One region of the Clostridium neonatale genome, then DNA from elsewhere that is predicted to be linked to it. Evidence: predicted binding sites of a transcription regulator. Region 1 holds the regulator's gene; the other holds the start of a gene.
The links. The regulator CtsR, encoded in region 1, represses protease genes until heat stress. The targets are predictions, from matches to a motif close to AAGGTCAANNAAGGTCAAAT.

Region 1 (11,576 bases):
AAATTAAGTAATATGTTAGAATACATAAAAGAGGCAAGAATAAATTTTAATAGTAATTCAAACTATTCGATGACTATAAGTGTGCTGCTTATGGGATTTGCGGAGGTATAATTAATGATAAAGGTTATAGGAGTAAGATTCAAGAAGGCTGGAAAAATATATTATTTTAGTCCTGAAAAATTTAACATAATAAAAGGAGACTATGTAATTGTAGAAACTGCACGAGGTGTTGAATTTGGAGAATGTGTAATAGGAATAAGAGAAGTATCAGAAGAAGATATAATTTCTCCATTAAAAAGTGTAATAAGAATTGCAGATGAAAAAGATATATTAAAACATAAAGAAAATAAGGAAAAAGAAGAAGAAGCATTAAGTATTTGTTTAAAGAAAATAGAAGAGCATGAACTTAATATGAAGTTGATAGATGTTGAATATACATTTGATAACCATAAAGTAATATTTTATTTTACAGCTGATGGGCGAGTTGATTTTAGAGATTTAGTTAAAGATTTAGCAACTATATTCAAGACAAGAATAGAATTAAGACAAATTGGAGTAAGGGATGAAGCTAAAATGATAGGCGGACTTGGACCATGTGGTAGACCAATGTGTTGCTCTAGTTTCTTAGGGGATTTTGCATCAGTATCAATAAAGATGGCCAAGGAACAAAATCTTTCACTTAATCCGACTAAGATTTCAGGTATTTGTGGCAGACTTATGTGTTGCTTAAATTATGAGCAAAGTACATATGAGGATATAAGAAAAAGATTACCTAAAGTAGGGGCTATAGTTAAAACACCATATGGAAATGGTGAAGTTACTGGAAACTCAATAGTAAAAGAAATAGTTAAAGTTAAATTAAAAAAAGGCGATGAAGAAGTTATTGAAGAATACGGTATATCAGATATAGAACTTATTTCCGGAGAATATGAGGATACTGTAGATGAATCAAATATAAAGTTAGAGATAGAGTCAGAAGAAGATAAAAAATTAATAAAAGATCTTTTTAGTGAAAAATAGGAGGATATTTTGTGAAATCTATTATTAAGATTTTAAATATGGAATCTGAAAAAGATGTAAAGTTAATTCAAAATGCTATAGCAAATAATTCAGGAATAATTGCGAGTCAAGTATCTTTGCAAAAAAAAGAAATAGTTGTAATATATGATTCAATATATTTAAATGAAGAAAAAATTATTAATACCATAGAAGATTTAGCATATATAGTTATATAAGATGTGAAAATAAATTAACACCTTTATTGTAAATAAAATACTTTTAAAACAAGACAATACGTGATAAAATGTAATTGGTTAATTACAACAATTTATTAGGAGGTGTTTAATATGGCATTTGTTATTAATGATTCATGTGTTAGCTGCGGAGCATGTGCAGCTGAATGTCCAGTAAATGCTATAAGCCAAGGAGATACTCAATTTGTTATTGATGCAGATACTTGCATAGATTGTGGAAACTGTGCTAATGTTTGTCCAGTAGGAGCTCCTTGCCAAGAATAATATTACATGGAATTGCCTTAACGTAGAAAACATGACTTTATGTTTTATTGTCATGATGACTGTAATAAGGTACTTAATTAAAATAAGGACATCACTTTTAGTGATGTCCTTATTTTAATTATTAATGATAAATACTTAACAATATAAATATAACTTTAATAATTAATTTAATTTACATATATTCATCAAAATAATATTAGACTGATGTTTAGAAGTTAAAATATTAGTATCTAAGCTTGATGAATTAATTTTATTGATATATTTATTAGAGAATATAAATTTCTCTAAATCATCTAGTGGAATGGAACTATCTAGAGTTCTATATTGCATAGGAATTATATATTTAGGTAAAATTAATTCACAAAGTTTTGAAGCTTCATAACCATCTAAAGTGAATTTTCCTCCTATAGGTATAAATAATATATCAATTCCTTGTAATTTATCTAAAATAGTATCATCAGGAATGTGCCCTAAATCTCCTAGATGACAGAATGTATAGTTATCAATTTTTAGTATAAAGATAATGTTTTTTCCTCTTTTAAGTCCTAATAGTTTATCATGATATGCATTAATACCATATGTTTTTGCAAAATTCATGTCAAAGTAACCTTCAGTATTGATTATTTTTGTATCTGTATTATTCTTATTAATATATGAATGATTAAAATGAGTATGACTCAATGTTATTAAATCACATTTGGGAAAACTAGCATTACTATTTATATCAATTTTAAATGGATCTAATAAAATTCTTTTTCCTGATGAGGCTTTAATTAAAAAGCAAGAATGTCCATACCAAATAATCTGCATATATATCCTCCATAAAATCAGTATTCAATATTATAGTATTAGCAAATAATATTAAAATTAATCAGTAAAATTTATAAATAAGATTTAGTCATAAATAATTAGGTTTGAAAATATATAAAAAAATAGTATAATATTATAAAGTCAAAGTAAGTCAAAAACAAAAATGATAAATAAGGTTTAAGCAGGTGATATTATGGCAAGACTGTCAGATATAATAGAAGATTTTATAAAAGAGATGTTTAACAATAATGACGATAATATAGTTTTTATACAAAGAAATGAATTAGCAGATCAATTTAGATGTGCTCCATCTCAAATAAATTATGTACTAACAACTAGATTTACTTACGAAAGAGGTTATTTAATTGAGAGTAAAAGAGGTGGTGGTGGACATATAGTCATTAAACAACTTAGTCATGGTCGTTCTAATATCAGAGGACAACTAATAAGTCAAAGTATTGGAGATACAATTACTTATCATAATGCTAATGCTTTATTAGAGAACTTACTTGAATCAGATATTATTGAGGAAAAGCAATATGAACTAATGAAAATTGCAATAAATGATAGAAGCTTGATTTCAGTAGAAAATAAAAACAAAGTGAGAGCAGATATTTTAAAAGCAATGATTATGGTAATTTTATCTTAAAAGGTGGGATATATTATGTTGTGTGAAAAATGCAAAAAAAATGAAGCTAGAATAAATTTAGTTAAAATATTAAACGGTCAAAAGCAAGAAATATGGCTATGTGAAAATTGTGCTAGAGATATAGCTGATATTCCAATGTTAAATTCTATTAGTAAAGAAATTGATTTTCCATTTCAAGGAATATTAACAGGGTTAATATCAAATTTTAATAATGTTTCAGAAAAGAAAGAATTAGTATGTCCTAATTGTGGCATGCATTATGACGAATTTAAAAAGACTGGAAAGTTAGGATGTTCTGAGTGCTATGAAGAATTCTCAAAATCAAATGAACCATTAGTGAAGACAGCAACTAATTTTGTTAAGTATGCAGGAAAGATACCAAAAAGGAATAAGATTGAATTATCACAAAAGAAAAAGCTAAAAGATTTGAAAGAAAGTTTACAGAAGCTAATATTAGAAGAAGACTATGAGAAGGCTGCAGTAATTAGAGATAGTATTTCAGAAATAGAGAAAAGTATAATAGATGATAGTATATCAAGAATGATAGATGTGGAGGGGGAAGAGTATAATGAGAAACTGGATTCATAATTTGGCTAATAATGAAGATATTGTATTAAGCACTAAAATTCAATTAGCGAGGAATCTAAAGTTAGTCCCTTTTCCCAATAAATTAGATTATATGAAGGCAAGAGAAAATGCCGAATTAATATATGAAGTATTAAATGATACAATATATTCTGAAGATATGACTTTATATAAGTTATGGGAGAATGATAAAAAAGATTATGAGGACTGTATAGAAAAACATTTAATTAATAAAAATTTATTAGACAATTCAGAAAAAGGTGCATTCATAGTAAACAAAAATGAAACTATAAGCATTATGATAAATGAAGGAGAACATATAAAAATACAGTGCATAACAGCAGGATTGAATTTAGAAGAAGCATTTAATAGTGCTAATATAATTGATGATAATATAGAATCAAAATTAGAATATGCATTTAATGAAAATTTAGGATATCTAATGGAATCTCCTAAAAATATTGGAACAGGACTTGAAGCATCTATAGATATTCATTTGCCGGCATTAACTATGAATAATGAAATTGATAAGATATCCAAGACATTTGATAGGTTAGGAATGAGCATAAAAAGTATATACAATTACGATTCTGAGAAATATGGAAATATATATAGGATATCCAATAAATCATCATTAGGAATAAAGGAACATGAAATAATAGGAACATTAAAAGGAGTAGTTTTAAATGTAATTTCTGAGGAAAAAAGGGCTAAGGAGGTATTGCTAAGTAAAAATAAATATGAAGTAGAAAATAAAGTATACAGAGCATATGCAATACTTGAATCAGCAGTCCTTTTAGACGAGAAAGAGGCAATAGAACTATTATCTGATATTCGATTAGGAGTAGAACTTAATTTATTAAATATAGAAAATGGTAAGATTAATCAGTTGTTAGTTATGATTAAAAATAGTTCAATAGAGAATTATATAGGAAGACCATTAAATATAAGAGAAATAAATTATGAGAGAGCTAACCTTGTAAAGAGAATATTGATTTAGATATTTTATAATGAGAGGAGCAATAAGATGGAAGATAGCAAATTAACAGATAGAGCACAGATTGTTTTTTTAGAAGCAGAAAAAGAATCGGAAAATTTTAAACATGGATATGTGGGGACAGAGCATGTTTTGATTGGGATCATAAAAGAAAATGGATATTCAAGTGAACTATTAAAAAAATATGGTATCTATTTAGATAATGTAAAAAGAATGATTCAAAAATATATAGGATTTGGAGATATTAAGTTAGAGTATATTTCAAGAACACCAAGAGTAAAAAGGCTTCTAGAGGAAGGTGTGATTGAAGCTAAAAAACTAAATCATAAATATGTTTCTCCAGAACATATTTTATTAGCAATAATAAATCAAGAAGAGGGTATGGCGTATACCATTTTAAAAATATTGCAATTAAACTTTGTGGGAATTAGAGATGACCTAGTATTATTTTTATCAGGAAAGTATGATGATAAAAAGATAGATAGAGAGGCAGAAAGAAGTAAGAAAGAAAAAACCCCTATGCTTGATAAGTATGGCAGAGATCTCACTGAGTTAGCGCGAGAAGGTATGTTAGATCCAGTTATAGGAAGAGAAAATGAAAATCAAAGATTATTGGAGATATTATGCAGAAGGATAAAAAATAATCCATGCTTGATTGGAGAACCAGGAGTAGGAAAAACTGCTGTTGTTGAAGGCCTTGCACAAAAAATAGTTAGAGGAGATATTCCAGAAGTGCTCCGAGAAAAGAGGGTTGTTGCATTAGATTTAACATCTATGATAGCCGGAGCGAAATATAGAGGTGAATTTGAAGAACGATTAAAGAGAACGATGGAAGAAATAATAAAAAATAAGAATATCATTGTATTTATTGATGAAATTCATACAATAATAGGAGCCGGTGGAGCTGAAGGGGCTATAGATGCTTCTAATATATTAAAGCCATCATTAGCACGAGGTGAAATCCAATGTATCGGAGCTACTACAATAGAAGAATATAGAAAATATATTGAAAAAGATTCGGCATTAGAAAGAAGATTTCAACCAGTAAATGTAAAAGAACCATCTAAAGAAGAGACTTTAGAGATTTTGTTTGGATTAAGAGAAAAATATGAGGAGCATCATAATGTTAGAATCACTGATGATGCTTTAGAGGCTGCTGTTAATCTAGCTGATAGATATATTAATGATAGATTTATGCCAGATAAAGCTATTGATTTAATTGATGAAGGTTCATCTAAAGTTAGAATTCAAAATTTAATAGCACCACCAGAATTAAAAGAGATTGAAAAAGAAATTGAATGTATAACTAAAGAAAAGGAAGAAGCTGTAGTTATTCAAAATTTCGAAAAGGCTGCAGACTTAAGAGATAAAGAAAAGAGAGTTATAGAAAAATTAGAGAATATGAAACAGGAGTGGAATAGTAAAAATTCATCTCAAGTATTAGTAGTTACGCCAGAACATATAGCCAGTGTTGTTTCCTCATGGACTAAGATACCGGTTGAAAAATTATCAGAAAATGAAAGTGAAAGACTATTAAAATTAGAGGAAATACTACACAAAAGGGTTATTGGTCAAGATGAAGCTGTTAAATCTATAGCTAGAGCTGTTAGAAGAGCAAGGGTAGGAATAAAAGACCCTAATAAACCTATAGGTAGTTTCATTTTCTTAGGTCCAACAGGAGTTGGTAAAACTGAATTATCAAAAGCATTAGCAGAAGTAATGTTTGGAGATGAAAATAATATTATAAGAATTGATATGTCAGAATATATGGAAAGTCATGCAGTCTCTAGATTGATAGGGTCTCCTCCGGGATATGTTGGATATGAAGAAGGTGGTCAATTGACTGAAGCAGTAAGAAGGAATCCTTACTCTATAGTTTTATTAGATGAAATTGAAAAAGCACATTCTGATATATTTAATATATTGCTTCAAATAATGGATGATGGAAGACTAACTGATTCAAAAGGAAAAGTTGTAGATTTTAAAAATACAATAATAATTATGACTTCAAACGTAGGTGCCCATAGTATTAAAAAACAAAAAGTGATAGGATTTAATAATTCTATCAGTGAAAATTCAGAATATGAAAAGATGAAAGAAAATATTTTGGAGGAATTAAAACAAAAATTTAAACCAGAATTTTTAAATAGAATTGATGATACAATAGTATTTCATAAGTTAAATGATGATGATTTAGATAAGATTATGGATTTGATGCTTGCCTCTATTAAAAACAGATTAGGCAAGAGAAATATTTACTTGGATTTTGAAGCTGATAGCAAGAAATTCTTATTAAATAAAGGCATAGATATTAACTATGGTGCACGTCCATTAAGACGACTTATAATTAAAGAAGTTGAAGATAGATTGAGTGAAGAAATATTACAAGGAAACATAAAAATAGGTGATAAATTAAAAGTTAATCATTTAGAAGATAAACTTGTATTTAGCAAATTATAATACAATAAAAAGTGGTTAGAGTATTTTATATATCTAATCACCTTTTATTATTTGAAAATAGATTTTAATTAATATTAATAAATGATAATAATAATTAAATAATAATAATTAAATAATTATATATACACATATTGATAAATAGTGATAAAATTAAAATATAAAATATAGAAATTAGGAGAGATATATGGATAAAGAAATAAAAGAATTAGATTTGATAATAATCGGAGGAGGCCCAGCAGGACTTACTGCAGCTATATATGCTGGAAGGGCCAAATTGAATACATTGTTGTTAGAGGATAAAGTTTTAGGAGGGCAGGTTAGAAATAGTTACACAATAGAAAATTATCCTGGGTTTAAAAGCATACAGGGAAGTGAATTATCTGACATATTACAATCTCAAGCTGAAGAAAGTGGAGCTATCATTGATGAGTTTGATTTAATAGAAGATATAATCCTTTCAGATGATGAAAAAATAGTTGAAACGGAGTCATTTATATATAAGCCTAAAGCTATAATAATTGCAACTGGAGCATCGCCTAAAAAACTTCCTATTCCACAAGAAAGTAAGTTTTCAGGCAATGGAGTACATTACTGTGCTGTTTGTGATGGTGCTTTATATGAAGGTAAAAAGATAGCAGTTGTAGGTGGTGGAAACTCAGCTTTAGAAGAAGCAATATTTTTAACTCGATTTGCAGAAAAAGTATATTTAATTAGGAGACATGATTATTTTAAAGGGGAAAAAACAAAAATAGAAGCTATATTTAATCACCCAAAGATAGAAGTTATGTTAAATGAAGACATTATAGGACTTCAAGGTGATGGCAAATTAGAAGGAATTGAACTTAAAAATACTAAGACAAATCAAATTACAAACATTGCTATGGATGCTGTATTTGCATACATAGGGACAGAACCAAAGACAGATTTAATAAAAAAATATATAAATTTAAATGAATACGGATATGTGATTACAGATGAAAATATGCAAACAAATATAAAAGGAGTTTATGCAGCAGGAGATGTAAGAGAAAAAGAGTTTAGGCAAATAACTACAGCTGTAGCTGATGGAACTATTGCACTTTTAAGTGCAGAAAAATATATAGTAGATAAGGAGAAATAATAGATGATAAAAATTTATTCAACTTCATGGTGCCCAGATTGCATTAAGGCGAAAAAATATTTTAATACCAAGGGTGTAAATTATTCAGAGATAAATGTAGCTGATAAGCATGAAGATAGAGAAGAAGTGTTTAGAGTGTCTGGACAAAGGACTGTTCCAGTAATACAAATAAATGATTCTGTGATTGTTGGTTTTGATAAAAAATTAATAGATAAGGAATTAAATAAATAATATAAAATAGAGCAATAGATAAATACTAAGAATATCTATTGCTCTAACTAAATAAATAATATTTATTGGATATTATTTATTGCTTCTAAAATAGCTGGTTTATCAAAGCCTATAATTATTTTTCCGTTAATATCCAAAACAGGTACGCTCATTTGATGTGATTTATTTATCATTTCTTCTCTCGCTACCATATCTTCTTGTACATTAAGATCTTCAAAATCAATATTTTGAGATTTTAAATAATTTTTTGCTTTAACACACCATGGACATGAATTTGTGCTATATACTTTAATCATATAATCACCTCCTAAATAATAATTATTATTTGTTAATTTCAATTATAGTACAATTCTATTTTTATATCAATGTTATTATTAATAATTATTATATAAGTGAATTTATTATTACTTAATTGTGTTAAATTGCTCTAGATTTGAATTTAATAATAGATTATTACATTCATTTTCAGAACATGAGTTAAATGATATATTACTTAGATTTTGCTTTGATGTTTCATGAAGGGTACTTTTTTTAGGGCCAGGAATATTTTTAAGATAATCTATATTTATCATATATATCACTCCTATAAATAATTTTTTATAGTATTTGCAACAATTAGGCAATATATACATAGAATATTGATAAATGAAATGTGTATAAAATGATTTTATTATGATAAGATTTTTATATTAATAAATATAAATTATTTCTGAAGAGATAAATTTGTGAGAGTTTATATAAAAAGGAGAAAAGTATGAAAAAGAAAATGCTGTATAGATGTTCTAATTGTGGATTTGAAAGTATAAAATGGTTAGGGAAATGTCCAACTTGCAATAGTTGGAATACCTTGCAAGAAGAAATCGTAGATATTAAGAAAAATGTAAGTGCAAAAATAAATTCTGGGAGTCAAATAAGAAAACTAAATGATATTATATCAAGTAAAGAAGATAGAATTATAACTGGAATAAATGAATTTGATAGAGTTATGGGTGGAGGAATAGTAAAAGATTCTATAACCATAATAACTGCAAGACCTGGTGCAGGGAAATCTACACTATTACTTGAAATTTCAAATGAAGTAGCTAAAAAGGGGTTAAAAGTTGTTTATGCATCAGGAGAAGAGAGCGATACTCAAATAAAAAATAGAGCAGATAGAATACTTAATAATATTAATGAAAATATATGGGTGATGCAAGAAAATAGTTTAGATAATGTTTTGCAGTCAATAGAAGATATAAACCCTGATTTAATAATTGTAGATAGTATTCAGACATTTACAATGGAAAATTCATTGCCAGCGAGAGCAGGATCACCTACACAAACAATGGAATGTGCAAACACATTACTACAAGTTGCTAAAAATGAAAAAAGACCAAGAGCTGTTATTATAGTAGGGCAGATGACTAAAAATGATGAGTTAGCAGGATTAAGAGCACTGGAACATTTGGTAGATACAGTTTTAATAATAGAAGATGATAATGAAGAAAACTTACGTGTTTTAGTTAGCTCAAAAAATAGATTCGGTGGCATTGAAAATGGATTTTTTGAAATGAGTGATAAAGGAATATTATCTATAGATAATCCTTCAGAATTTTTTATGACTAAACGAGAGGAAAATGAAGTGATATCAGGGTGTGCTCTATCTGTTATAAAAGAAGGTACTAGATCTATAATAACAGAAGTAGAAAGTTTAGTATCAAAGAGTTTTACACCGTATCCTACTCGTATTGGAGAGACGTTAGGAAAAGATAAATTGAACACACTAATATCTATATTAGAGCAGCGTGGTGGGATTAATTTATATGATAAAAATGTAATTATAAAAACAACTGGTGGAATGAAAATAAGAGAGCAGGGAATAAATTTAGCAGTAATAATGAGTATTGTATCATCTATTAAAGAAAAGGGGATAAAGTCAAATATTGCCTTTGTAGGTGATGTTGGATTAACTGGTGAATTAAAGAGAGTACCGTCTATTGAAAGTAGAGTAAAGGAACTTGAGAGAATGGGATTTAAACAAGTTTATGTACCTAAAGAGTCATTTTTGAATGAACATAATTTTAGAAAAATACAAATAGTAGAATTAAAAACATTAAGTGAAGTAATAAATCATATATATAATTAATAGCTTCATGGAACTTATGTGCATCAATTTATTAATAAATTGATTGAGAGATTGGAATTATTATAGTATCATAAATGATAGAGTTTAGTATAGGGTTACTTTATGCTTTGAATAAGTTTAGTATGTGAAAAGGGGTGAATTTATGAGGATTGAAAAAGGTACAGGAATAAAAGATATATTAAAAATAATGTGTCCAGGTACACAACTTAGAGAAGGGTTAGAAAATATATTAAGAGCAAAAACAGGTGGATTAATTGTTATTAGTGATAGCGAAGAAGTTATGAACATTGTAGATGGGGGATTTTCAATTAATTCAGAATATACACCTTCTTACGTTTATGAATTGGCAAAGATGGACGGAGCAATAGTTATAACAGAGGACTTGAAAAAAATTATTTGTGCAAATGCACAGTTAATACCGGATTCATCTATTCCTACTTATGAAACAGGAACCAGGCATAGAACTGCACATAGAGTAGCAAAACAGACTAATAAAATAGTAATAGCTATCTCACAAAGAAGAAATATAATAACTATGTACAAAGGGGATATAAAATATGTTTTAAGAGAAAGTAGTGTTATATTAAGTAAAGCAAATCAGGCAATACAAACTTTAGAAAAATATGTTGCAGTTTTAGATCGTGTAATTAACAATTTGAATTTACTAGAGTTTCAGGATTTAACAACATTGTTTGATGTGGTAACAGCGATTCAAAGAACAGAAATGGTAATGAGAATAGTTGAAGAAATTAATATGTACATATTAGAACTTGGAAATGAAGGTAGATTGATTTCAATGCAGCTTAGTGAATTGATACGTCACATAGAAAGGGATGGGATTCTATTAATTAGAGATTACTGCAAAGAAGATCTTAATTATAATGACATTTATGAAGCAATACAGAAATTAAATTCATCAGAACTTATAGATTTAGATGCTATCGCTAGAGTTTTAGGGTACTCAGGTATACCGTTAATGGATACTTTAATTTCTCCTAAAGGATATAGAGTATTAAGTAAAGTTCCTAGAATACCTGCAAATGTAATTGAAAACTTAATTAAAGAATTTAAGGAGCTAAGTG
Region 2 (11,576 bases), 840 kb from region 1:
AAATGGAAAATTATCTAAGGCAGGAGAATTAGCTATGAGGGTTGGTAAATATTTCATAGATAGAAAAGATGAAGAACAAGCAACATATTATTTAAATGAAGGTATTAAATTATTTAATGAGTCAGAAAAAATAAAAACTAATAAGTAAATGGGTGATATATGTGGAAATACTATCTACTGGTGAAAAAATAAAGAGGGCTAGAATTTTTAAGGGCATTACCTTAAAGGAATTATGCCAAGATAAAATATCTATTGCTAAAATGAGCTGTATAGAAAATGGAAAAGTTAAGGCTGATAAAGAGTTATTACAGTACATTGCAGATAAAATAGAAATAGATGTTGATTATTTATTAGAAGATGTTTATGATCAGCTTTATAACAATCTAATAAGTCTGAGAAAAAATGTATCATGTTATGATGGTTCAGAAGAAAAATTAATAGATAATATAGAGTATGCAATTAAGTATGAATATTTTGATTTAGCATTTGAATTAATGCACATTTTATTTTCTTGTTATGTTGAGGAAAATAAAGTAGAAAAAATTCAGCTTATTGTATCACAATATTATGATTTATTCCAAAGAAATAATACAGAAGAAAACACAATTATATATTTTAAAGATATGGCACAATATCTTTCAAAAAATAAAGAGTATATAGAGGCAATATCTTATTACGGAAAACTTAGAGAAATGTTATTACAAAAGGATAGCTGTGATAAAAGTGAATATTGCTTGATTGGATATAATGAAGCTTTATGTTATCAAAACATACAACAGTTTGAGGAATCATATAAAATATTATCAGATATTATACAGCATGTAGACACGCTATATGATGATGAAAGTAAAGGGATGATTTACCATATATATGCTAATGTATGTATCAAGTTAAAAAAAGAAGAAGTTGATAAATATAAAGAAAAAGCCTATGAATGTCAAAAACATAATCCTATTTCAGTTGCACTATCTAAGGGAAATTATGGAAAGTATTATTTTGAAGTAGGTGAAAGAGAAAAAGCAATACACGAAATAACCGAAGGAATAAAAATATTTCCTAAAGACAATAATGAAAAACATGTAGAGTTTTTAAATTATTGTATAAAAATTTTGATTGACAACAATGAATATCAAATTGCTTATGATATTGCAGAAGAAGCTTTGAATATGGCAATAATTACTGATAATATTAGATTAATAGAAAAGTCATATTATTTAAAAGGAACTATACTTCAAAAAATGGATAGATTAAAAGAAGCTGAAAGATATATGAATTTATCTTTAGATTCTTTATTTAAGTTTGGATCTAGAGAAGAAAGAAAAGACAGATATATAGATATGGCTAAGCTATATTATGAACTTGGTGATACTATTGATTCATTGAAATATTTTAATTTAGCATTTGCAGTGGATAAAAAGCTATAATTATATGTGAAAAGAAGACTATCGAATCTTAATGAAATTTATGGATAATCTTCTTTTATTTATATATTTTTAAGGTGAATTTAATTATTAAATCATAGAAAATAATATATAATTAATATAGTAATATTATTTTATAATGAATAAGGGGGCGTAAAAGTGGATAGTACTTTATCAAAAATTCTTGAATATGGACCTATAGTTTTATTGGTAATTATTTTATTAGCTATAATACTAGCCTTTTGGCGTAAGGTTCCAGCAGATAAGGCAATGGTTATTACAGGTCTTAAAAAGAGGATGTTAACAGGAAAAGGTGGTTTTATAATCCCAATTCTTGAAACATGGTGTACAATTTCATTAGAAAATATATCTATGACAACAGATGTTAAAGAAGCACCATCTCAGCAAGGTATTTTTGTTGATGTAACAGGAACAGCGGTGGTAAAGGTTGAAAATAAAACAGAAAGTGTATATAAAGCAGTTGAACAATTTTGTAATGGAAATGCAAAGAATACCACTGTTGTTATAAGAGCAATGGTAGAGCCAGTTCTTGAAGGCCGCTTAAGAGGGATAGTATCAACAATGACTGTGGAACAAATTAATAATGATCGTTCTGCATTCGAAAAAAAAGTTGAAGAAGATATAAAAAGAGAACTTGGAGAAATGGGTTTGCAATTAATTTCTTATTCTATCTTGCAAATATCAACACAAGGTGGATACTTGGAAAATAGAGCTAGACCACAAGTTGCTCAATCTAAAGCGGACGCAGAAGTTGCAGAAGCAGAAAGAAAAAGAGACACTGATATCAAAACTGCTGAGGCAATAAGAGAAGGTGAAAAGGTTAAACTTTCAGCAGATACTGAAATTGCAGCAGCAGAAAGAGATAAGAGAATAAGGGTTGAACAATTTAGAGCAGAACAAGATAGGGCTAAAGCAGAAGCGGATATTGCGTATAGTTTAAAAGAGATAGAAAAGCAATCAGAAGTAGAAAAAGAAAAAGCATTACTTGCTGAACAAGCAGCAATTAGAGTAGAAAAAGAACTTATAGCTAAAGTAGAAAAACCAGCTGATGCAGAAAAGACAAAAATGGCAATATATGCAGATGCTAAAAAAATTCAAGCAATAAAAGAAGCAGAAGCTGAAGCAGAAAAAATAAGAATAGAAGCAATAGCCAAAGCAGAAGCAAAAAAGATAGAAGCTCAAGCAGAAGCAGAAGCTATAAGGGCTAAGGGACAAGCAGAAGCAGAAGCAATAAAGGCTAAAGGTATTGCAGAAGCAGAAGCTAAAGACAGATTAGCAGATGCTATGTCTAAGTACGGGGAAGCTGCAATAGCAGAGATGCTAATTTCAAGTCTTCCACAAATAATGGAACAAGTAGCTAAACCGATGAGTAATATTGATAAGATAACTGTCATTGATACTGGTGATGGAAAAGGTGGAGCATCTTCAATAGCTAAAACAGTAACGAATGTTGTAGGATCAGGGTTTGAAGTTTTAAAAGATTTAACAGGTCTTGATGTATCAGAAATATTGAAATCATATATAAAATCAAAAGAAAATGGTAAAGTGGATATGGATGAAATCGTAGAAGCTTTAAAAAATAAAGAGGTTAACAAGGAAAATACTTTTGATAAAGAATAAAGTTTAATACAAGTGAAATAAAGCTCTTAAGTTCTGCTGGCTTGCTATAAAAATAAAGCTACGAATTTAAATATCACTGATTGAAGCAAAACTGTTTGTTTTGATGAAAAAGAGGACAAACAATTTTAGAACAATCCATTGATGTAAAAGTTCTAAAGATTCATTTTTGAACGCAAGTAACTGCAGAGCATTAGAGCTTTATTTTTTTGTATTTATTAGGCAGTAATATGTCTAACTTCATTTATATTTAAAAAAATTATAAAAAATCTAAAATACACTTTGACTTTCTTTGACCTTTGTATTATTATATATGTATAGAAATAAAGAAAATATCAAAAATATATTTAAGCAAATATATTAAATTATTTGGGAAAGATATATTTTGAATGCTTTATATTTAAGTATTGAATGTAGTTTATGTAAAAGGGAGGAAAGATTATGAATATTGATAAAATGACATTAAGAGTACAACAAGCATTAAGTGATGCTAATGCTACTGCTGTTAAGTACAATAATGCTCAAATAGATTTAATTCATCTTTTTTCTGCGCTTGTAGAACAAGAAGATGGATTAGTACCTAACATATTTACTAAGATGGGGGTAAATGTGAAGGCATTATCTAGCTCAATAAATAGTGCCTTAGATAGCATGCCAAAGGTCACAGGAGAAGGTCTTGGTAATGTATATATAACAAGAAAAGTTGATGAAGCATTAATTAAAGCAGAAGAAATTTCTAAGAAATTCGAAGATTCATATATAAGTGTTGAACATTTGATGCTTGCTATTATGGATGTTGATAAAAATACAGAAGTTTCAAAAATATTAAAACAATACAATATAACAAAGGATAATTTTTTAAAAGTATTATCAGAAGTACGTGGAAGTCAAAGGGTTGAGACTCAAGATCCAGAAGGAACTTATGATGCACTTGCTAAATATGGTACTAATTTAGTTGAATTAGCTAAAAAGCATAAGTTAGATCCAGTTATAGGCAGAGATGAAGAAATAAGAAGAACCATAAGAATATTATCAAGAAGAACAAAAAATAATCCAGTTCTTATTGGTGAACCAGGTGTTGGTAAAACTGCAATAGTTGAAGGACTTGCAGAAAGAATAGTAAGAGGCGATGTGCCAGAAGGATTACAAGATAAGATTATATTCTCATTGGATATGGGAGCATTAATTGCAGGTGCTAAATATAGAGGTGAATTTGAAGAAAGATTAAAAGCAGTACTTAAAGAAGTATCAAATAGTGAAGGAAGAATTCTATTATTTATAGATGAAATTCACACTATAGTAGGTGCAGGTAAAACTGATGGTGCAATGGATGCAGGTAATTTAATTAAGCCGCTTTTAGCAAGAGGAGAGCTTCATTGTTTAGGTGCTACAACTTTTGATGAATACAGACAATATATTGAAAAGGATAAAGCACTTGAAAGAAGATTCCAACCAGTTATTGTTGATGAACCAAGTGTAGAAGATACAATTGCAATACTTAGAGGATTAAAAGAAAGATTCGAAATTCATCATGGAATAAGAATTCATGATTCAGCAATTGTAGCTGCTGCAAAACTTTCTGATAGATATATTCAAGATAGATTCATGCCAGATAAGGCAATTGATTTAATTGATGAAGCTGGTGCAATGATAAGATCAGAAATAGACTCTCTTCCAACAGAACTTGATGTTGTAAGAAGAAATATCTTCAAATTGGAAATAGAAAAAGAAGCATTGTCTAAAGAAAAAGACGAAGGTTCTATAAAGAGACTAAGTGATGTTGAAAAAGAATTAGCTGAACTTAAAGAAAAAAATGATGAAATGACTGCTAAATATACAAAGGAAAAAGAAAATATTACAGCTATAAAAACTTTAAAGAGCAAATTGGATGAAGCTAGAGGAGAAATAGAAGCAGCTCAAAGGAATTTTGACTATAATAAGGTAGCAGAGATTCAATATAGCATAATTCCAAAACTTGAAGAAGAGATAAAGCAAAAAGAATCAGAGACAAAAGAAAACTATGAAGGCGCTTTATTAAAAGAAGAAGTAACAGAAGAAGAAGTTTCAGCTGTACTTTCTAAGTGGACTGGAATTCCTGTTTCAAGACTACTTGAAGGTGAAAGAGAAAAATTATTAAGACTTGAAGATGATATGAGTCAAAGAGTAATAGGCCAAGGAGAAGCAGTTGAAGCTGTAACTAATGCTATTTTAAGAGCAAGAGCTGGACTTAAAGATGTAAATAGGCCAATTGGTTCATTTATTTTCCTTGGACCAACAGGTGTAGGTAAAACAGAGCTTGCTAAAACTTTAGCTAGAAACTTATTTGATTCTGAAGAAAATATAATACGTATAGATATGTCTGAATATATGGAGAAACACGCAGTGTCAAGATTAGTTGGAGCGCCTCCAGGATATGTTGGATATGATGAAGGTGGTCAGTTAACTGAAGCTGTAAGACGTAATCCATATAGTGTAATACTATTTGATGAAATTGAAAAAGCACATGAAGATGTATTTAATATATTTCTTCAAATTTTAGATGATGGAAGACTTACAGATAATAAAGGTAAGACAGTAGATTTTAAAAATACAATAATTATTATGACATCTAATATTGGAAGTCAATATTTATTGGAGAATAACAATGAAGATGCTGTTCAGCCTGAAATAAAAGATAAGGTAATGAATGAGTTAAAACTAAGATTTAAACCAGAATTTTTAAACAGAGTTGATGATATAATTATGTTTAAACCATTATCTGAATCTGGAATTAAGAAGATTATCGATATCTTCTTAAAAGATGTTTCAAGAAGATTAAAAGAAAAGAATATTGAAATTGAAGTTACAGATGCAGCAAAGACTATAATGGCAAATGAAGGCTATGATGTAGTTTATGGAGCAAGACCTTTAAAGAGATATATTCAAAATACTTTAGAGAATAGACTTGCAAGGATGATAATTAGGGGAGACCTTAATTATGGATCTAAAGTAAGGATTGATGGGGTAGGTGATGAAATCATAATTACACCAGTTCTTATGCCAGTTGAATAATAAAAGTAATTAGGCAGGAAATGTATTGTTTCCTGCTTTTTTATTCTTTAGGAAATTATATTGATGGACAATCTGTGGAGGAGGTACCCCTTGAGGGTATAAACTGTTTTGAAAAATATTGCAATAAACTAATGTCATTTAACCTAAAGAATAAAAAAATAAAATATATGCGCCTGGCCTTTTCTTCGGTAAGCTCAGAAAATCCAGAATGCGCTGAAAAAATCGACGGCTAAAGGATTTTTTTGAATTTAAGTTACTGTATTCTATTGGATTTATATTTTATGGGGGATTATATCATAGTCGCCTTGGCGATTTTTTTATTAAAATTTAAAGATATATTGGAATTTTATATTGACTAAATGAAATTTTAAGCATAAAATAGTTTGCATAGAAACTAACTAGTTTCTATGCAAACTATTTTTGCTAAAATTTATAGGAGATGATAATATGAAAAATTTAATTAAATATACACCAAAAGTAGAAAAGAGGACTTTACTTTTAATAGCAGGAATCGTATGGGGATTTGCTGGCTTTAGAGTATTAACTTTAGGCTTAGGAGACGTAAAAATTAATAATGGTAACTGGATTATTAGCATAGCTTCTGGGAGTATAGTATTTTATATGTTTTTTAAATTTATATTTAGTAAAATGTTTAAAAAGCATACAAGAAGGATTATAAACAGCAGCTTAGAAAAGCATTGTGTATTTTCATTTTTTGATTTTAAAAGCTATTTCATAATGAGTTTTATGATTTTCTTAGGTATTATAGTTAGAAATATAGGAGTATTTAATCCAGTATATGTAGGAGACTTTTATATGGGACTTGGCTTAGCACTATTTATGGCAGGAGTATTATTCTTATTAAGCTCAATAAAATTTACTAATACAAAGTTAAAATATAGTAATTAATTTTTTGGGGAAATTAACAATGTAAAACTAAATCAGCACCAATTAAATATCTAATCATTATTAGAATTTAATTGTTTAATAGTTTTAAGGACGGTTAGAGTACAAGATAGGAAAATTATTAAATAACAGAAGTAAAATTAAGATGAAATATAATAAAATTATTGAAGTAACAGGGGGAAGATTAGATGAGACAAGATTCTTTCGAGGTAGCAATGCTTATAAAGGAAATATATGCAAATACAATGGGCACAGTTAGTAAGAGTTTAAGAGAAAGTGGACTTACAAATCAACAGATCATGGTAATAAAGCTTATTGCTCATAATAAACAGGTTAATATTTCTCAATTGTGTGAAGAAATGTCTCTATCAAAAGGAACAATATCTGGAATAGTTGCAAGACTTGAAAAAGCAGATTATGTTAAAAAGATTAAAGATGAAAAGGACAAAAGAAACACATATGTTGCATTTTCAGATAAAGGATTTGAATTTGCAAAAAACTTTATAGAAGAAATCAATGGAAGTTTTGATAAGGTATTTGAAAATTTTACAGAAGAAGAAGTAAAGCAAGTAAAAGATGCTTTAACAAAATTAAGAAATAAAATAAAGGAGAACAAATAAATTATATGGATGGAAAATTAATTTTTGCAATAATAACAATAACATTAGCGTTAGTGTTTTATACAACAGGAGTATTTGGAGAAAGAAAGGCAAAAACTCTTAATAAAAATCATGTTATAATATTTTGGCTAGGATTAATATTTGATACAATAGGAACATTTACAATGGGAGAAATAGCAAAGTCAGGAATAGAAGTTATGAATCCTACAAGTCAAAGTATTCATGGAATCACAGGTGCCTTAGCAATAATATTAATGTTATTTCATGCAGGATGGGCAACATGGGTTTTATATAAAAATGATGAAAAGAAAAAAGATACTTTTCACAAATTTAGTATAACAGTATGGATTATTTGGTTAATACCATATTTTATAGGTATGTTTATCGGAATGTCTTAAAATATTTATAATAATATATATCATAAGTAAAAGAAAAGAGATAGCTTTAATAAGCTATCTCTCTATTTGGTACACTCTTTTGGAATCCTTATTTTATGCCAGATTCGTATTGTTGTACCATTCTCTTAACCATTTCTCCACCAACGCTTCCGCATTGTTTTGAAGTTAAGTTTCCATTGTAGTCACTAAATTGAACTCCCATTTCACTAGCTACTTCATTTTTGAATTTAGCTAATCCTTGTTTTGCTTCTGGTACTAATGATGAATTTGCCATAATGTATTCCTCCTTTGGAATGTAATATTTTTTGCTAAGCATCTTTGCTTTGCACTATTATTGTGTGCAGAGACAATAAATATAATCTATGAAATTGGAGGAATATATCCTATAAAAAGGAATTAAATTAATTATGTTTTTTATTTTTACAGTCTTTACATACGCCTCTAAGTTTTAGGTCATGTTCAGTTAAAGTAAATCCAGTTGTGTTTTTTACAGTCTCTTCTATCTGACTCATTGGACAAGGAATTTCTATCTCTTTATGACAAATATCACATTCTAGATAATGTCTATGAGTATTGCGTTTTAATCTATACGAAAATACTTTATCATCTTGGATTATTTTTTCGGTTATTTTTTTTTCATAAAATAATTCTAATGTTCTATATATTGTACTCAAATTTATATTTATATTGTTTTTAAGGTAAATTTGATATATATTTTCAGCAGATAAACTATTCTCAGACTTTGACAATATATTTAATATTTTAATACGTCCATTGGTCACTTTAAGACCTTTCATTTTTAAAAGTTCTTTTGGATCCATATTAATATCTCCTAACAATAAAATATTAAATATATTATAGCATATATGTAACATAAATATATAGGAGAAGGAATCATTAAAATAATAACATTTTTATTCCAAATCCTATAAGTGCTAATCCACCCAAGAAATTTGAATATTTAACAACATAATCAATTTTACGTATAAATCTGCATATAAAAAATGCCAATGTACATATAAACATTGTTATAAGACCTATAAAAACAGAATTAATAAATAGTGATAGACTTATTCCTTGACTATGGAAAGTGGTAAATCCTATAACAAGAGCATCAATACTAACTGATATACCTAATATTAATGATGTACTTTTTTTTATTAAAATGGTATTTTCTTTTTCTTTTATTCCATCAATTATCATAAGTATTCCAACTATAGCCATTATAATTCCTCCTATTACAGAAGGAATATTGGTTACATAAGTATCAAATAAATATCCTAAGCTTCCACCTATATATGTGAATAGAAATTGAAAAAAAGAAAATGATATTATATACATAATTTTATGTTTTGCATATAGACAATTATTTAAGCCAATTCCAAGTGTAACGCCGAATGCATCCATAGCCAATGCTATAGCAATTAAAATAAGATATTGAATTTCCATATAAAAATCCTTTCTAAAAAAATCTCTTACTTTAATAATAATTACGGAAATAAGAATATATGCCAAAATAAAATAAAAACTTATATTACTTAATAAAGAGCAGTATAATATAAAGCTTTAAAGAAAATAAATCTATTTTATAATAAAAAAACCCTTTATTTAAGTCTATTTTTATTGTATATTATTAAATAGAGTATATTTATTGCTAAATAGTATACGTTATTTAAAACTATTAGTGTAGCAAATATAAGGAGGATTTTCATGTCTAATTGTATAATAGCTCAATCAGGAGGACCTACAGCAGTAATTAATTCAAGTGTTGTAGGATTATTAAAAGGCAATAAGAAGATGAAAGCATTTGATAATGTATATGGTGGGTTAAATGGTATTGAAGGAATATTAGAAAGAAATATAATAAATCTTTCAGAAATTTCAGATGAAGAAATTTCATACTTTAGATTTACACCATCATCTGGACTTGGATCTTGTAGATATAAATTAAAAGATCCGGAAACCAATGAAGAAGAATATGATAGATTGATGAAAATATTCCATGAGTATGATATAAAAGCATTCTTTTATGTTGGTGGAAATGACTCAATGGATACAATAAATAAATTATCGAAGTATGCTAAGAAGAAAAATATAGATATTAAATTCATAGGAATTCCAAAAACAATTGATAATGATTTAATGTATACCGATCATACACCTGGTTTTGGAAGCGCAGCTAAATTTATAGGAACTACAGCAATAGAAACATATTTAGACTCTTCCGTATATACTAATAATGGGATATTTATATTAGAAACTATGGGTAGAGATACAGGATGGCTTGCAGCATCAGCTTGCCTTGCAAGAATTGATAATAAGCCTGTGGCAGACTTTATATATCTTCCAGAAGTAGTCTTTGATGAGGAAAAGTTCTTAAAAGATGTTAGAAAGAGATTTGAAGAAAATAATAAAGTATACATAGTGGTTTCAGAGGGAATAAGAAATAAAGATGGAAAGTTCATTTCTGAAATTGAATCTTCAACACAGGATAAATTTGGGCATGCACAATTAGGCGGAGTATGTAATTATTTAAAGAACATTATTATAGAAAATGGAATTACTAACAGAGTTAAGGCACTTGAACTTGGAATTTTACAACGTTGTTCAATGCATTGTGCTTCTGATATGGACTTAAAAGAAGCATATGATGTTGGTAAATGTGCATACCAGTATGCAGTTGATGGTGAAACAGGAAAAATGGTTGCAATTAATAGAACAAGTAATTTCTTATATGATGTTTCATATACGTTAGTTGATACAGAAAAAATAGCTAATCAAGTTAAATATTTTCCAAAAGAATGGATTAATGAAGAAGGAAACTTCGTTACGCAAGAAGCTTATGATTATTTTAAGCCATTAATTAAGAATATGCCCGAGTTAGCTTTTGAAGGAAACTTACCTAAATACAAAGTGTTTAATTTATAATAAACAGATAGGGAGATTATCATAATCGATTTTATTGATCAATTTGATGTATCTCCCTTTTAATATAATTAAATCAATATTTTTTGTTACTGAAATCTTCCATTACATATATCTTCTACAACATTTAAAAATACATGAACTTCTTTTATAGTATTATAAAGTCCAAAGCTTACTCTTATCATGCCAAGCATTTTTTCATCTGGATTTTTAAGAAAAGCTTTTGCTTCTTCTTCAGTAGCATTCATTAACCTTCTACAATAAGGGTGCGCACAAAACCAACCATGTCTAACTGAAATGCCCTTTCTCTTAGCTAAAATTTCAGCAACATCACGATGATACATATCTTTTATATTAAAAGTACATATTCCTAACCTGTCATCAAAGAATTCCGTATCACCATAATTAATAACTTTTGGGATACTACTTAGACCTTCTATGGTGGCTTTTAGTAGCTTGTCTTCGTGTTCTTCAATATAATCATAGCCAATGTCGTCTAAAACTTCTAAAGAATTAATCAATGACATAGTACCCAAAAAATTTGGCGTACCAGCTTCGTATCTTTCTGGTGGACCGAGATAAGTAATTTCATTATCTAGTACCAAATCAACTGTGCC

Region 2: clpB (ATP-dependent chaperone ClpB) is a predicted target of CtsR. The motif match lies at 3,340-3,359, and genes of this name have one in related genera.

The regions. Positions count from the first base shown of each region.
Region 1 covers NZ_UICR01000001.1:178,046-189,621, forward strand. The annotation lists gene CNEONATNEC86_RS00850 (DNA polymerase III subunit delta') at 1-111, shown strand, start outside; gene CNEONATNEC86_RS00855 (PSP1 domain-containing protein) at 115-1,020, shown strand; gene CNEONATNEC86_RS00860 (heavy-metal-associated domain-containing protein) at 1,032-1,235, shown strand; gene CNEONATNEC86_RS00865 (DUF362 domain-containing protein) at 1,347-1,517, shown strand; gene CNEONATNEC86_RS00870 (MBL fold metallo-hydrolase) at 1,680-2,327, opposite strand; gene CNEONATNEC86_RS00875 (CtsR family transcriptional regulator) at 2,521-2,976, shown strand; gene CNEONATNEC86_RS00880 (UvrB/UvrC motif-containing protein) at 2,992-3,564, shown strand; gene CNEONATNEC86_RS00885 (protein arginine kinase) at 3,545-4,561, shown strand; gene CNEONATNEC86_RS00890 (ATP-dependent Clp protease ATP-binding subunit) at 4,589-7,018, shown strand; gene trxB (thioredoxin-disulfide reductase) at 7,203-8,138, shown strand; gene CNEONATNEC86_RS00900 (glutaredoxin family protein) at 8,142-8,369, shown strand; gene CNEONATNEC86_RS00905 (glutaredoxin family protein) at 8,432-8,665, opposite strand; gene CNEONATNEC86_RS00910 (hypothetical protein) at 8,774-8,941, opposite strand; gene radA (DNA repair protein RadA) at 9,124-10,494, shown strand; gene disA (DNA integrity scanning diadenylate cyclase DisA) at 10,637-11,576, shown strand, end outside.
Region 2 covers NZ_UICR01000001.1:1,017,709-1,029,284, forward strand. The annotation lists gene CNEONATNEC86_RS04650 (helix-turn-helix domain-containing protein) at 1-148, shown strand, start outside; gene CNEONATNEC86_RS04655 (helix-turn-helix transcriptional regulator) at 162-1,424, shown strand; gene CNEONATNEC86_RS04660 (flotillin family protein) at 1,581-3,062, shown strand; gene clpB (ATP-dependent chaperone ClpB) at 3,501-6,110, shown strand; gene CNEONATNEC86_RS04670 (hypothetical protein) at 6,558-7,019, shown strand; gene CNEONATNEC86_RS04675 (MarR family winged helix-turn-helix transcriptional regulator) at 7,205-7,636, shown strand; gene CNEONATNEC86_RS04680 (HsmA family protein) at 7,642-8,034, shown strand; gene CNEONATNEC86_RS04685 (alpha/beta-type small acid-soluble spore protein) at 8,123-8,308, opposite strand; gene CNEONATNEC86_RS04690 (Fur family transcriptional regulator) at 8,436-8,855, opposite strand; gene CNEONATNEC86_RS04695 (manganese efflux pump MntP) at 8,932-9,483, opposite strand; gene CNEONATNEC86_RS04700 (6-phosphofructokinase) at 9,745-10,962, shown strand; gene CNEONATNEC86_RS04705 (aminotransferase class V-fold PLP-dependent enzyme) at 11,049-11,576, opposite strand, start outside.